DNA from 2 places in the Knoellia sp. 3-2P3 genome. Region 2 is predicted to be linked to the other one. Evidence: predicted binding sites of a transcription regulator. Region 2 holds the regulator's gene; the other holds the start of a gene.
What was found. Region 2 encodes LexA, which represses DNA repair genes until DNA is damaged. Its sites were predicted from a motif close to TCGAACANNTGTTCGA; they were not measured.

Region 1 (7,516 bases), 310 kb from region 2:
CGGTCGCCGATCATCACGGTCGACTCGGAGTGGGCGTCGAGGCGGTTGAGGGCGCTGCGCATCATCAGCGGGTTCGGCTTGCCGATGAAGTAGGGCTGCGACCCGGTGGCCGTGGTGATGAGTGCGGCGACCGACCCGGTGGCCGGCAGGGTGCCCGCCGGTGACGGCCCCGAGGGATCGGGGTTGGTGGCGATGAACCGCGCGCCGTTCTCGATGAGCCTGATGGCCTTGGTGATCGCCTCGAACGAGTAGGTGCGCGTCTCGCCGAGCACCACGTAGTCGGGGTCGCGCTCGGTCATCGTGTAGCCGATGTCGTGCAGCGCGGTCGTCAGGCCCGCCTCGCCTACGACGTAGGCCGAGCCCCCCGGGCGCTGGTCGTCGAGGAACTGGGCGGTGGCGAGCGCGGAGGTCCAGATCGACTCCTCGGGCACGTCGATCCCGCCGGCGCGCAGCCGGGCCCGCAGGTCGCGCGGGGTGAAGATGGAGTTGTTGGTCAGCACCAGGAAGCGGCGCCCTGAGGAGACCAGCGCCGCGATGAAGTCGCTCGCGCCGGGGATGGCCCGCTCCTCGTGGACGAGCACGCCGTCCATGTCCGTGAGCCAGCACTCGACCGGTCGGGGCGTCGTCATGCGCCCCATTCTGCCGCGCGGGCTAGTCACTGTGGTGGATGGTGCCGCGTGGCGGGACAGGCGCACGCTGGAAGACGTCGAAGGAGGTGCTCACCTATGTCCCTCACCACGAGCACGATCGCGACGATGCTCCCTGTCACGGACACCGATCGCGCAAAGGAGTTCTACGCAGACCGGCTCGGCCTGCCCTTCGAGGGGGCGAACAGCATGGGGGAGCTGCGGTTCGGCCTCGCCCACGGCGACTCGCTCGTGCTGCTTCCCCGTGAGGCCGGAAGCCAGTCGAAGAGCACAGCCGTGAGCTGGGAGGTCGGCGACGTCGAGAAGGAGATGGCCGAGCTGGAGGCCAGAGGCGTGACCTTCGAGGACTACGACCTGCCGGGCCTGAAGACGGTCAACCACATCGCCGAGATGGACGGCGACAAGGCTGCCTGGTTCCTCGACCCGGACGGCAACGTCCTCTGCATCCACCAGGGGTTCTGACCCGCCTGAGAGCTGCCCTCGGTATGCCGTGTGGCCGGGACGTCGTGTCCCGGCCACACGCATCCGCGCGCGAGGCGCGGTCAGAGCCTCCCGATCACCACGCGTGATCACTACGCTCTGGCCATGGCAGAGGGCATCGCAGCACCCCAGGAGTCCCCGCTGGGGCACCCCGCGGTCCAGCGGGTGCTCGCCGCACTGGCGGTCCACGGCGTCCACCCCGAGGTGGTCGCCCTGCCCGATGCCGTCCGCACGGCCGCCGCAGCCGCCTCGGCTCTCGGCATCACCCCGGCCGAGATCGCGAACTCCCTGGTGTTCCGTGCCCACGACGCCGACGGCTCCATCACCCCGCTGCTCGTGCTCACGTCCGGCGCCCACCGCGTCGATCTCGCGAAGGTGGCGGACCTCACGGGCATCGCGCACATCGACCGGGCGGACGCCGACTTCGTCCGCAACGCCACGGGTTTCGCGATCGGCGGCGTGGCGCCGGTCGGCCACACCAGCCCGGTGCGCACCGTGGTCGACGTCTCGCTGAGCCGCTATCCCTACGTGTGGGCAGCGGTCGGCCACAGCCACACCGTCTTCCGCACCACCTATGAGGAGCTGCTGCGGGTCACCGGCGGCCACGCCATCGAGGTCGCCTGACCTGTGACCGCGCTCGGGGCAAGCCGGTGCGCCTCTGGTCGTCAGGCGGCGACTGGCTCGGCGCCGGATTCCCTGCCGGGAGGTAGTCCCGGCGTTCCCCTTGACGGGCTGTCCGAGGGCAGGTGTACATTCGTTCTATTCGAACACCTGTTCGAACATGCCGGATCCGGCGTGCGCCCCCCGCGGCAGTGGTGTCCTCTCCCGGACTCCCATCGTCCGCCTCGGGTCTGACACCGGGCCGGTGCGGCTCTGGCCCTGCGACAGGCGCCTCGACCCCGCCCTCGCAGGGCCAGGGCCCCACATCCCATGAACCCTGGAAGGAGTCTGCCGTGGTGCGCCGATACGAAGAGCCCATCGAGGTCCGGGCCACGACCGAGCAGGCCGTTCCGGGTGGTGCCACCGGATCCGGGGCGGTTCCCGACGCCTTCGTCTGGCGTGGGCGGCTCTACGTCGTCCGCCAGGTGCTCGACCACTGGAAGGAGCGCCGTCCGTGGTGGCGCGACGCGCTCGACGAGCGACGCGTCCCCGCTGCAGTCGCGACGGTCGGCTCCGGCCCGGACGCCGGCACCTCCGGCACCCACGTCGGCGGCGACGTCCTCGGGGACGCCCGGGAGCGGCAGGTGTGGCGCGTCGAGGCGAGCGCGGGCCGGATGGCCGGCACCGGGGTCTACGACCTCGGCATCGACCCGGGGGCCGGTGCCTGCTCGCAGCAGTGGCGCCTCCTGCGGGTCGCGGACTGAGAGGGCGGTGACCACGATGAGCCTGTCCGCACGGTCCCCGTCACCGGCCACGCCCCCGCCCCGGGCCACGGCCGCCACCACGCTCGAGCTGGTCGAGCGCGCCCGGGCCGACCTGCTGCAGGCCTGCCACACCCGTGACGTCACCGAGCGCTACCGCCAGTCCCGGCTGGGGGCCATGCGGGCCGCGGCGGCGCTGGTGTCAGCCCGGGCCCGGGGGTCCCGTCCGGGCGGCCCGCAGAGCCTCTGGGAACTGGTGCCCGCGGCAGCGCCTGAGCTGACCGAGTGGGCCGAGTTCTTCGCGGTCGCCACCGCACGACCCGAGCGGCTCGAGCGTCCTGCGCGGCTCGCGGTCAGCGCCCGGGAGGCCGACGACCTGCTCCGGCAGGCCGAGACCTTCATCGGGCTGGTCTGCCGCAACCTCGGCCTGCCCGTGAGCCCGGTGCACCACGACGTGCTCGTCCCGACGGCGTGGGCGTGAACGGTGACTTCGCCCACCTGCACGTCGCCTCAGGGTTCTCGATGCGCTACGGCACATCCACCCCGGCGGCGCTGGTGGAGCGCGCAGCCCAGCACGGCCAGCCCGTTCTGGGCCTGACCGACCGCGACGGCCTCTACGGAGCGGTCCGGTTCGTCCAGGCAGCCACGGCCGCCGGCATCGCGCCGGTCCTCGGTGTCGACCTCGCCGTCGAGCCCGAGCCGCAGCCCCTCGGCGACGGCACGGCACGCGCCGGTGAGCAGGTGAAGCAGCGCACCCCGGTGCGTGGCGGCGCCGTCCGTGACCCGCGCCACCCGCGGGTCACGGTGCTCGCCCGAGGACGCGGCGCTGGGGTGCCCGCCGGCGTGGGTTGGGCCTCCCTGTGCCGGCTGGTCACGGACACCCACCTGCGCGGCGAGCGCGGCCAGCCGGTCACGACCCCGGGCACCATCGCCGCGCGCAGCGTGACCGTGGCGCACGGAGACGAGCCCAGCCCGCTGGTGGTGCTGCTCGGGCCGGACTCCGACGTCGGTCGGGCGCTGCTCGCCCGGCGCCCCGACCGGGCCCGGGCCCTGCTGGCTGCCTGGCAGCGGCTCCTGCCGGCCGACGCGCTGGCGATCGAGGTGGTCTGCCACGGCGGCCCCGAGGGCACGCCCGCCTCGCGCGGGCACGCCGCCCGCCTGCTGGGGCTGGCCGACGAGAGCGGCGTGCCCGCGGTGCTGACCGCGGCGGTCCGGCACGTCGACCCGGGGGAGAGCGCCGTCGTCGACGTGCTCGACGCGGCCCGGCGGCTCGTCCTCCTCGAGACCCGCCACCTCGACCGCGTCACCGACGCCGCCCACCTGGCCAGCACCCCGGCCATGCACGCCGTCGCCCGGCAGGTGACCTCCGGCGACACCGCCCGGGCCCACGCGCTCGTCGCACGCACCCTGGCGGTCGCGCTGGAGTGCGCCCAGGACGCCCGCCGCGACCTCGGCATCGGCGCCGTCCACCTGCCCGAGCCGTCCGCCCTGGCCATCGAGCTGGGCACCCACCCCCAGTCGGTGCTCGAGGAGCGCTGCCGAGCCGCCGTGTCCACCCGCTACCCGGACGTGGGGGAGCGCGACCGGCACGCCATCGAGAGCCGGTTGACCGACGAGCTGAAGGTGGTCGCCGAGCTCGGCTACCCCACCTACTTCCTCACCGTCGCCTCCGTGGTCGACCTCATCAAGGAGATGGGTGTGCGGGTGGCGGCGCGCGGCTCGGGCGCCGGGTCGCTGGTCAACTACCTGCTCGGCATCAGCGGGGTCGACCCCATCCGCTACGACCTGCTGATGGAGCGGTTCTGCTCTCCGCTGCGGGCGGAGCTGCCCGACATCGACATCGACGTCGAGTCGGCCCGGCGCACCGAGGTCTACGAGCGCATCCTCGAGCGGTTCGGCGGCGACCGGGTCACCTGCGTGTCGATGATGGACACCTACAAGGTGCGCCACGCGGTGCGCGACGTCGGTGCGGCCCTCGGCCTGCCGCCGCAGGAGGTCGACGAGATCGCCAAGGCCTTCCCGCACATCCGCGCCCGTGACGCCCGCAGCGCCATCGCCGAGCTGCCCGAGCTGCGCAGCCGGGGGCTGGCCAGCCCGCGGCTGCGCCTGCTCTTCGACCTCGTCGAGCGGCTCGACGGCCTGCCCCGCCACATCGCGCTGCACCCGTGCGGTGTGGTGCTGTCCAACAGCGGCCTGCTCGACCGCACCCCCGTCGAGGCCAGCTGGCTGGGCTTTCCCATGAGCCAGTTCGACAAGGACGACGTCGAGACCCTCGGCCTGCTCAAGCTCGACGTCCTCGGCATCCGGATGCAGTCGGCGATGGCCCACGCCGTGCAGGAGGTGGCCCGGGTCGACGGGGTCGAGGTCGACCTCGACGACCAGGCCCAGGTGCCCCTCGACGACGAGGCGACCTTCCGCCTGGTCCGCACCGCCCACACCCTCGGCTGCTTCCAGATCGAGAGCCCCGGCCAGCGCGAGCTCATCGGCAAGTTCGGCCCGGAGCGCTTCGAGGACCTCGTCATCGACATCTCGCTGTTCCGGCCCGGCCCGGTCAAGTCCGACATGATCACGCCGTTCCTCGAGGCCCGGCACGGGTGGAAGCCCGTCGAGTACCTCCACCCCACGCTGGTGCCCGCGCTGGAGGAGACCGCCGGCGTCGTCGTCTTCCACGAGCAGGTGCTCAAGATCGTCGCCGAGACGACCGGCGTCACGCTGGCCCAGGCCGACGAGGTGCGCCGTGCCATGGGCAGCCCGAAGGGCCAGGAGGAGGTCGAGGCCTGGTGGCGGCCCGCAGCGAGGGCCCGCGGCTACGCCCCGGCCGACGCCGACCGCATCTGGGAGGTGCTGAAGTCGTTCGCCTCGTTCGGGTTCTGCAAGGCCCACGCCGCGGCCTTCGCGCTGCCGACCTACCACTCGGCGTGGCTGAAGACCCACCACCCGGCCGCCTTCCTCGCCGGGGTGCTCACCCATGACCCGGGGATGTACCCCAAGCGCCTCATCCTCGACGACGCCCGCAGCCTCGGCATCGCGGTGCTCGGCCTCGACGTCAACGCCTCGGCGGGGGAGTACCGCGTGGAGAAGGTCGACCCCTGGGACGAGCCACCGCCGCGGATCCTGGACCAGCACCACTCCCGCGAGGCACCGGCCCACCCCGACCTGCCGGACGGGCGGGCCTACGGCATCCGGCTGTCGCTGTCCGACGTCAAGGGCATCAGTGAGGCAGAGGTCGCGCGCATCGTCGCCGGCCAGCCCTACTTCAGCCTCGCCGACTTCTGGAACCGCGCCCGGGTCTCCCGCCCGGTCGCCGAGCGGCTGGTGCTCGCCGGCGGGTTCGACTCCCTCTACGGCATGGCCTCCAGCACCGGCGGCCTCGGCCGCCGCGGCCGGGTGACCCGGCGCGACCTGCTGCTGCACGTCTCCGAGCTCGACCGGTGGTCCCGCTCGGTCGCGAGCTCGAGCCGCCGGGTGAGCCCGCGGAGCGGACGAAAGAGCGGGGCGACGTATGCCGGCGGGCCGGGTCAGGACGGCATACCGAGCCTTGAGGTGGGTGGCGCCGACGTGCGCGGTCGCGCGGCGGCGCAGTCCCAGGCGGCACTGCCGGTCGTGGCTGCCGCGGAGCAGCCCACCCAGCTCGCCCTCGACCTCGGCGACAGCCCCGAGCTGACTGCCGGCACCGGCCTGCCCGAGATGACCGGCCCCGAGCGGGTCCGGGCCGAGCTCGACATCCTCGGCCTCGATGCCAGCGCCCACATCGTCGGGTTCTACGAGCCGATGCTCCGTGCGCTCGGCGTCACCCGCAGCCGCGACCTGCTGGGAGCCCGCAGCCGCTCCACGGTGTGGGTCGCCGGGGTCAAGGTAGCCACCCAGACGCCTCCGGTGCGCTCCGGGCGCCGCGTGGTCTTCCTGACCCTCGACGACTCCACCGGGCCGGTCGACGCCACCTTCTTCGAGGACGTCCAGGGCCCCTACGCCGAGGTGGTGTTCCACTCGTGGATGCTGCTGGTCCGCGGCGTGGTGCGCCGCACCGGCGACCGGGGGGTGTCCATCCGCGCGACCGGCGCCTGGGAGCTGTCCCGGCTCTGGGACGCCTGGGCCGTCGGTGGGCTCGATGCCGTCCTGACGGCCATCGACGACGACGAGGCGACCGCCCGGGCGCAGTTCCAGGCACACGAGGCCGCAGCGGCCGGGCAGGACGGCAGCGAGGGGCAGCAGGGACGGCCGCGGGGCCGCCGGGTGCTGGTGCACGCCTCGGGGTTCCGCCAGTCGCCGTACGCCGACACCAGGCCCGCCGGCAGCGACGTGCAGGGCAGCCGCCGCCTGGCGACCGGCGCGGTGGTGCCCGAGGACCTCAGCCCGCCGCGCAAGCTGTGGCACTCCAGCCCGGGAAGCTCGGGGCACTAGGGTGGAGCACGACGTGCAGCCGTCCCATCAGCCATCCCACCAGCAGAGGAGCCAGCCGTGGCCGAGGAGCACCGACGCGGGCGCCGGGGCACTGTCGAGACCTCGCTGCGCACCTCGGCGGTCTGGTCCTCCGTGCTCGACCTCGTCACCCGCCAGGAGGCCGAGCTCGGTCGGCCGCTGCGGGTGCTCGACCTCGGCGGGGGCACCGGTGGCCTGGCCGTGCCGCTCGCCGAGCACGGCCACCACGTCACCGTGGTCGACCCCAGCCCCGACGCCCTCGCCTCGCTGTCCCGGCGCAGCGCCGAGGCCGGTGTCGCCGAGCGCATCACCGCCCTGCAGGGCGACGCCGACACCCTCGGCGAGCTCCTCGGCGACGAGCCGGTCGACCTCGTCTGCTGCCACGGCACCCTCGAGGTGGTCGACGACCCGAAGGCCACGCTGGTCTCGCTCGCGGGCGTCCTGGCTCCCGGTGGCCACCTCAGCCTGGTCGCAGCCCAGCGCCTGGCGGTGGTGCTCGCCAGGGTGCTGGCAGGGCAGTTCTCCCAGGCCCACACCGCCCTCACCAGCGCCGACGGCCGGTGGGGTCCCGGGGACCCGCTGCCACGACGGTTCGACGCGCAGGCCCTC
Region 2 (7,516 bases):
GTTGACGAGCTGCTCACTCGCAGAGCCCTTGGGGCACAGGCGTCCTCGCGAGACGGGCGAGTCGGGGTCGCCCTCGATCTGGACGACCTTCTCGTCCTTGACGAAGACGCGCTGGCCGCAGCCGACGGCGCAGTACGGGCACACGCTCTGCACGACCCGGTCGGCGGTCTTCGTCCGCGGCTCGAGGGTTCGCGTGCGTTCCGAGGTGACCGCCGGACCGCGGCCCAGGAAGTCCCCACTGCGGAACTGCCGCAGCACCGGCCACGACAGGAAGGTCTTCTTCGCGTCCATCACCCGCCTCCTTTGCTCGCACCCTAGCCCCGCCCGTCAGAGCCCGCGATCCGAGCGAGATCCGGGCCGATGGTGGTGCTGTGGCTCGGCCGTGCCGGCCGGGTGCGCCCCCCGACCTTTCGAAAGGAGGGGGAACTACAGGGGTGATATTCACCCATTTGTCGTACAGGCGTGCCGGGATCAGGCACTCTGTTCCAGGCCCTGGTCGTGGCGTGGTGCTTTCTCACCGTATGCCGAGACCGTCCCCTACCCCCGGGAAGTCATGCGCACACGCCTGCTCCGCCTGTCCTCGCGCCTTGCCGCTGCCCTCCTGCTCGGCACCGCAGCGCTCGGCGCCACGAGCACCGCCGCCGGCGCCGGCACGATCGTCTACGAGTGCAAGACCTCCTCGATCGGGTGCGTCTCCTTCTCCGGCTACACCGGGAAGTCGGTCTGGGGCTACCCGGTCAGCAGCACCGGCAACAACTGCACGAACTACGTGGCCTACCGCCTCGCGCGCAACGGCGTGGCGCAGCAGAGCGGGCTCGGCAACGCCGGCAGCTGGGCGGTCAACGCCAGGAACCGCGGCTTCCGGGTGGACACGACACCTCGGACGGGCGCGATCGCCCAGTGGAGCTACGGCAGCGTCTACGCCCCGTCCTACGGTCACGTCGGGTACGTCGAGGAGGTCACCTCCTCCTACATCACCATCTCGGACTCGTCGTGGAGCGGCGGGTCCTACCGCTGGCGCATCCCCAAGGGCGACCGCAACTGGCCGAGCAACTTCATCCACTTCAAGGACACGGCGTACCAGCCGCCCAAGCCCGGCACGTTCGTGCGGGTGCGGGAGACCAACGAGGTCTACCGCCTGGTGGGCAAGGCCCCCGTCTTCGTCTCGACGTGGACCGGCTTCGGCGGCATGCAGCCCACCCACCTGCTCAGCAGCACCTCCCTGGCGTCCCTGCCGACGCTGCCCAGCGAGGGCACCTTCATCCGCGGGGCGCGCAGCCGGCTGGTCTACCGCGTCGCCGGCGGTGCACCGGTGCACGTCTACACGTGGGCGCCCTTCGGCGGCACCCAGCCGACCACGACGGTGGACGACGCAGCCATCGACCAGGCGGGCTCGGGGGGCCGGTGGAACCACCTGCGCGCCCGACCCGCCGACGGCACGCTGGTCCGCGGCCTGCAGCGCCAGGAGGTCTACCGCATCGCCGGCGGCGCGCCCGTCTACGTGCACGCCTGGGCCAACATCGGCAGCGCCACGGTCCAGCCCACCGTCGGCATCGACATCGCGGCGATCGACCGGGCGGGGTCGGGTGGGCGGTGGAACCACCTGGCACACAAGCCGGTCGACAACTCCTACCTGCGCGGCACCAAGACCGGCTACGTCTACGTCATGAGCGGCGGCAGGGCGCTGCGGGTGACGACGTGGACCCAGGTCGGCGGCCAGAAGCCGACCACCTCCGTCGACCAGCTCGCGATCGACAAGGCCGGCACGACCGACCCCGTCAAGTGGTCACACATCGCCGACAAGGGCCTGCTCTGAGCCGACGCCTGTCCTGAACCGGGCTACCCCAGGGCGGGGACGACGAGGACCTGGCCGGCGTGCACCTGCGTGCTCGGCAGGTTGTTCGCCAGCTGCAGCTGCGCGACCGCCTCGGCGACCGGGAGGGCGGGCAGCTCGCGCGCGGCGACCTCCGAGAGGGTCTGGCCCTCGACGACGGTGACGGCGTGGTCGGCGACGGGCGCCGACGCGCCACCGGCGGAGCCGGCCAGCACCAGCGCGGTGACGGCGATCAGGACGGCCGCGACCATGAGGGTGATGACCAGCCGGCCGGCCCGGGTCAGGCGAAGCCCCCCGGCGACCGGAGTCGGGACCGCGTCGCCGGTTGGGACGAGGACCAGGCGCGGACGGGCAGGACGGGTCGGCACGCGGGTCGGTGTGGCCCCCAGGTCCCAGGCGACTGCTGCACTCATGGTCATTCCCCTCTCCCGACCCCGCGCCTGCGGGGCCCTGTTCTCCGAACGGGTGTTCGATCGAACGCTTGTACGATTTCTAGCACGCATGTTCGAACGGTTCAAGACACGCGTCGAACACATGTTTGGCAACTGTGTTCGAACTCCATACGCTGTGCCCATGCCTCGAAGCACATCAGAGGCCACCGACAGCCCACCCCCGCCGACCGGCTGACAGCCCGGTACACGGCACCTGACCTGCAGAAACGAGGAGCGGCATGTCCGACGACAACGTCAAGGAGCTGCCCGAGCGCGAGCGCGGCGACGGCCTCACCGTGCGCCAGCGCCGGGTGCTCGAGGTCATCCGCAACTCCGTGGACCGCCGCGGCTACCCGCCCAGCCTGCGCGAGATCGGGGAGGCGGTGGGGCTCACCAGCCCGAGCTCCGTGGCGCACCAGCTGGCCTCCCTGGAGCGCAAGGGCTTCCTGCGCCGCGACCCCAACCGCCCGCGGGCCATCGAGGTCGTCTCCCCCGACGCGCCGGCCGACATGCGGGGCTACCGGGGCGGGGCAGCCCCCGACGACGCCGACGCGACCTACGACGAGACCGGCATCAACGACCAGCGGCCCGAGGCGTCCTACGTGCCCGTGCTCGGCCAGATCGCGGCCGGTGTGCCGATCACGGCGGAGGAGTCCGTCGAGGACGTCTTCCCCCTGCCGAAGCAGATCGTCGGCGAGGGGCAGCTCTTCCTGCTCAAGGTGGTGGGCGACTCCATGGTGGACGCGGCCATCTGCGACGGCGACTGGGTGGTCGTGCGCCAGCAGCCGACCGCCGACAACGGCGACATCGTGGCCGCCATGCTCGACAACGAGGCCACCGTCAAGACGTTCAAGCGCAAGGACGGGAAGGTGTGGCTGCTGCCGCACAACCCGGCCTTCGAGCCGATCGACGGCGACCACGCCACGGTGCTCGGCAAGGTGACGGCCGTCCTGCGGCGCGTCTGACGTCGTCGGTCGCCGTCGGTCGGCGACCGACGTTCACGGTCGACGTCAGTCGCCGAAGACGTCGAGGTAGCGGCTCACCACCTCAGTGACGTCGTCAGTGGCCTCGGCCTCCTCCCACAGCTCCCACCACTCGTTCTCGTCGGGCCGCAGCGCCCGGTGGAGGGCCTGTGCCGCGAGCTCCTCGAGCTCCTCGTCGACCTCGAGGGGGTCGCTGTCGAGCCAGGGCGGCAGGTAGCGCTCCCCCACGACCGAGTCGGGGTCCTCGCTGCCGGCCACCACCGCGGCCGCGGCGACGGCCTCCGCCATCACGGGCGCGTCGATGTAGTCCTCCGTCGCGACGACGCGGCGCAGGGCGCCCCGCACCTTGGCCGGCCGCCCCTCGGGCTCGGTCTCCTCGAGGTCGTCCAGGAAGTCGAGTGCGTCGTCGTTCTCGAACGGTCCAGTTCGGACGCGTGCCATGACACCACCCCATCGTCACCTGCTCGCCGGTCCCACTGACGGCCTGACCTGAAGATGGTAGGACGCGGCCGCCGCCGGAGACAGACCTCGGACGCGACCCGGGTCCGCCAGGCTCAGGGAAGTCGCTGCCACCAGGCGGTGTCGACGTAGCGGCCGAGCTTGTGGCCGACCTCCCGGAGCACGCCGACCCGCTCGAACCCCAGCCTGCGATGCAGCGCCTCGCTGGCCTCGTTGGGCAGCGCCACCACGGCCAGGACGGTGTGCACGCCTGCCGCGTCGAGGCGCTCGAGCAGCTCGGCGTAGAGCGCCCTGCCGAGTCCGCGCCCGCGGGCAGCCGAGGCGAGGTAGACGGAGGTCTCGCGCGTCCCGGCATACGCGGGGCGGGACCGGAAGGGGCCGGAGTACGCAAAGCCCACCACGTCGGCGCCGTCCTCGACGACGAGGAAGACGTCGCCGGGGACCTCCGGTGCCAGGCGGTGGGCGAAGTGGTCGGGGCCCCTCGGAAGGGTGTCGAACGTGCCCACCCCGCCCTCGACCTCGGCGTTGTAGATGGCGGCCACGGTGGCCAGGTCGTCCTCGCGGGCGGGGCGGATCTGCGTCACAGGGGCGATGCTAGGTCCATGGAGTCGCAGGGCGGCCGGGGGCCGCAGACGTGGGACGAGCGGTATGCCGCGGCCGAGCGGGTCTGGAGCGCCGGGCCGAACCGCGAGGTGGAGGCCGTGGTCGCCGGCTGGCCGCCGGGGCGGGCGCTCGACCTCGGTGCCGGCGAGGGCAGGCACGCCCTCTGGCTCGCCGAGCGCGGCTGGCAGGTCACGGCGGTGGACTTCTCCGCGGTCGGCATCGACCGTGGGAGGCAGGAGGCCGCCCGCCGGTCACTGGACGTCGAGTGGGTGGTGGCCGACGTCACCGAGTGGCAGCCTGCGCCGGGCACCCTCTTCGACCTCGTGCTCGTGGCCTACCTGCACATCCCCCAGGACGTCTTCTCGCGCCTCGGGCAGTGGCTCGCCCCCGGCGGGGCACTGGTCGTCGTGGGGCACTCCCTGCGCAACCTCACCGAGGGTGTCGAAGGTCCACAGGACCCGAGCATCCTGCACACGACCGACCAGCTGCGCGCCGCCTCGGACGGACTCGAGGTCCAGCGCTGCGAAGAGGTGCTCCGCCCCACCGACGCCGGTGACGCGATCGACGTGGTGCTGGTGGCTAGGCGGCCAGCCGGCTGACGAGCTCGGCGAGGGTGGCGCCGAGGGGTGCGTCGAGGTGGTGCGTGGCCTCGGCGTCACCTCTGGTGGGTCCGTGCGTGATGATCCCGACCGGTATGCCGTGCGCGGCTGCCCGCCGCACGAACCGGTAGCCGGACATCACCTTCAGGGACGAGCCGAGCACCAGGAGGGCGCGCGCCCTCTCGGTGAGTTGAAAACACCTCTCCACCAACGGTTTCGGCACGGACTCCCCGAAGAACACCACGTCGGGCTTGAGCGTGTCGCGCCCGCAGACCAGGCAGAGTGGCACGACGAAGTCCTCGACGTCGAGGGCGTTGAGGACGATGTCGCCGTCGGGCCGGATCTCGTTGCTGGTGACCTCGTAGCCGGGGTTCGCCTGGCGCATCCGCTCGTCGAGGTCCCAGCGGCTGGTGCGGTCACCGCACGTCAGGCACACCACCTTCGCCAGCGCGCCGTGCAGCTCGGTGACCTCGACGGCACCGGCCGCCTGGTGCAGTCCGTCGACGTTCTGGGTGATGACCGGCCCCACGAGCCCAGCCGCCTGAAGTGCCGCCACGGACCGGTGCCCGTCGTTGGGGGCCGCCGACGAGAAGCGCTGCCAGCCGACGTAGCTGCGGGCCCAGTAACGCCTGCGGGCCTCCGGCGAGCCGACGAACTCGGCGTACTGCATGGGCTGGACCCGCCGGTTGCCGTCGGGCCCACGGTAGTCCGGGATGCCGGACTCGGTGCTGATGCCGGCGCCGCTGAGCACCAGCACGTCTCCACCGGCGAGGAGGTCGACGAAGGCGTCGAGGTCGGTCGCGAGCGCAGGCATGGCACCCAGTATGCGCGACCACGGGACATCATCCCCAGCGGCAACATGGGTACCGTTGGATAACCGACGGTTATGCTGGATGCATGATCGACGCAGCGGGTCTCCGCGTCATGAAGGCCATTGCCGACGAGGGCAGCTTCACCGGTGCGGCCCTGGCGCTGGGGTACTCCCAGCCGGCGATCTCGCAGATGGTGCGCCGGCTCGAGCAGCGCACCGGCACCGTGCTGGTCGAGCGGATCGGACGCAGCGTGCGGCTCACGGAGGCGGGACAGGTGCTCGCCCGCCACGCGGTGACGGTGCTGGCCGCCCTCGACGCCGCCGAGGAGGAGGTCGCCGCGATCGCCGGACTGCGCTCCGGGCGCGTGCGCCTCATGGCCTTCCCGTCCTCCTCGGCGACGCTGGTGCCTCGCGCGCTGGCCCTGGTGAAGGAGCGGTACCCGGAGGTCAAGGTCACCTTCACCGAGGCCGAGCCGCCGGAGTCGCTGGCCGCGCTGCGTGCCGGCGAGTGCGACCTCGCGGTCGCCTTCGCCTACGAGGGCACCGACCTCGGCCGCGGTGAGGAGGACCTCGACCTCTTCGTGACGCAGAAGCTGCTCGACGACGACGTGCGCCTCGCCCTTCCGAGGAACCACCCCCTCGCGGGACAGGACGTCGTGGACCTGGCCGACCTCTCCTCCGAGCACTGGATCGCCGGGTGCCCGCGCTGCCGCGGCCACCTGCTCCAGATGTGCTCCGCCGAGGGCTTCTCCCCCGACGTGGCCTTCGAGACCGAGGACTACGTGGCCGTGATGGGCCTGGTGGCCGAGGGGCTCGGCGTGGCCCTCATCCCCGACCTGATCCTGCGCACCGCGCACCACAGCGACGTCGTCACCCTGCCGATCAGGCCCTCCTCCCGCCGCCAGGTGCACGTCGTCACCACCCCCGACCTCCAGCGGGTGCCCGCCGTGCAGGCCACCATCGACGCCCTCGTCGAGGCCGCGAAGACGCCACCGCGCGTCCTGGCCAGCACCTGACGGCCGCTCGGAGCCCGCGCGGCGGCTCGGGCACAACGGCCCCTGGCGCAGGTCAGCGGCTCGTCGTGACGGCCACCTCGCCACCGCGCGAGAGCACCGCGACGTCGCCGCGCTGGTCGGTGCGGTAGATGGCCGACGCGCTGCGCCGCAGGACCTCGAGGTGCTTGGGCGCCGGGTGGCCGTAGTCGTTGTCGCGGCCCACGCTGATGACCGCCACCGGTGCCGCGACCACCTCCATGAGGTCGGTATCGAGGTTGGACGAGCCGTGGTGCGGGGTCTTGACCACGTCGAGACGCGCCGCGGCCGCGGCCATCGCCGGGTCTCGGCGCAGGGCCAGGAGCATGGCGTGCGCCGCCTCCCGCTCGACGTCGCCCAGCAGCAGCGCGTCGACCTCGTCGGACTCGACGGCCAGCACGACGCTGGCGTTGTTGGGCACCGACCCCGCGCTGATCCTCCGCGCGGGCCACCACACGTCGGCGGTGACGCCCTGCCACTGGAGCCGGTCGCCGGCATACACCTCCCGCACCGGCACGCCTCGCGCTGCGGCCCATTCGCGCACCTGCTCCCACTGGTGGGGAGGGTCGCGCACCGGCGAGGCCAGGACCTCCCGCACCTCCCGCCCGGACAGGGCGCCCGGCAGCCCCTCGACGTGGTCGGCGTGCAGGTGGGTCAGCACGATCGCATCGAGCGCGCGGACCTCGAGCCGGCGCAGGCAGCCGTTGACGAGGGCTGGATCGGGACCGGCGTCGACCAGCACGGCTCGCCCCGGTGTGGTGGCCA

Region 1: P0Y31_RS08345 (DUF6504 family protein) is a predicted target of LexA. The motif match lies at 1,891-1,906, and genes of this name have one in related genera.

What each region holds. Positions count from the first base shown of each region.
Region 1 covers NZ_JARGZE010000002.1:606,215-613,730, reverse strand. The annotation lists gene P0Y31_RS08360 (HAD-IIA family hydrolase) at 1-629, opposite strand, end outside; gene P0Y31_RS08355 (VOC family protein) at 726-1,109, shown strand; gene P0Y31_RS08350 (YbaK/EbsC family protein) at 1,233-1,751, shown strand; gene P0Y31_RS08345 (DUF6504 family protein) at 2,081-2,491, shown strand; gene P0Y31_RS08340 (SAV_6107 family HEPN domain-containing protein) at 2,508-2,969, shown strand; gene dnaE (DNA polymerase III subunit alpha) at 2,966-6,889, shown strand; gene P0Y31_RS08330 (methyltransferase domain-containing protein) at 6,947-7,516, shown strand, end outside.
Region 2 covers NZ_JARGZE010000002.1:912,744-920,259, forward strand. The annotation lists gene fdh (formate dehydrogenase) at 1-291, opposite strand, end outside; gene P0Y31_RS09715 (CHAP domain-containing protein) at 554-1,816, shown strand; gene P0Y31_RS09720 (LysM peptidoglycan-binding domain-containing protein) at 1,840-2,247, opposite strand; gene lexA (transcriptional repressor LexA) at 2,505-3,230, shown strand; gene P0Y31_RS09730 (DUF4259 domain-containing protein) at 3,276-3,689, opposite strand; gene P0Y31_RS09735 (GNAT family N-acetyltransferase) at 3,803-4,291, opposite strand; gene P0Y31_RS09740 (class I SAM-dependent methyltransferase) at 4,310-4,909, shown strand; gene P0Y31_RS09745 (NAD-dependent protein deacetylase) at 4,890-5,723, opposite strand; gene P0Y31_RS09750 (LysR family transcriptional regulator) at 5,807-6,736, shown strand; gene P0Y31_RS09755 (ComEC/Rec2 family competence protein) at 6,789-7,516, opposite strand, start outside.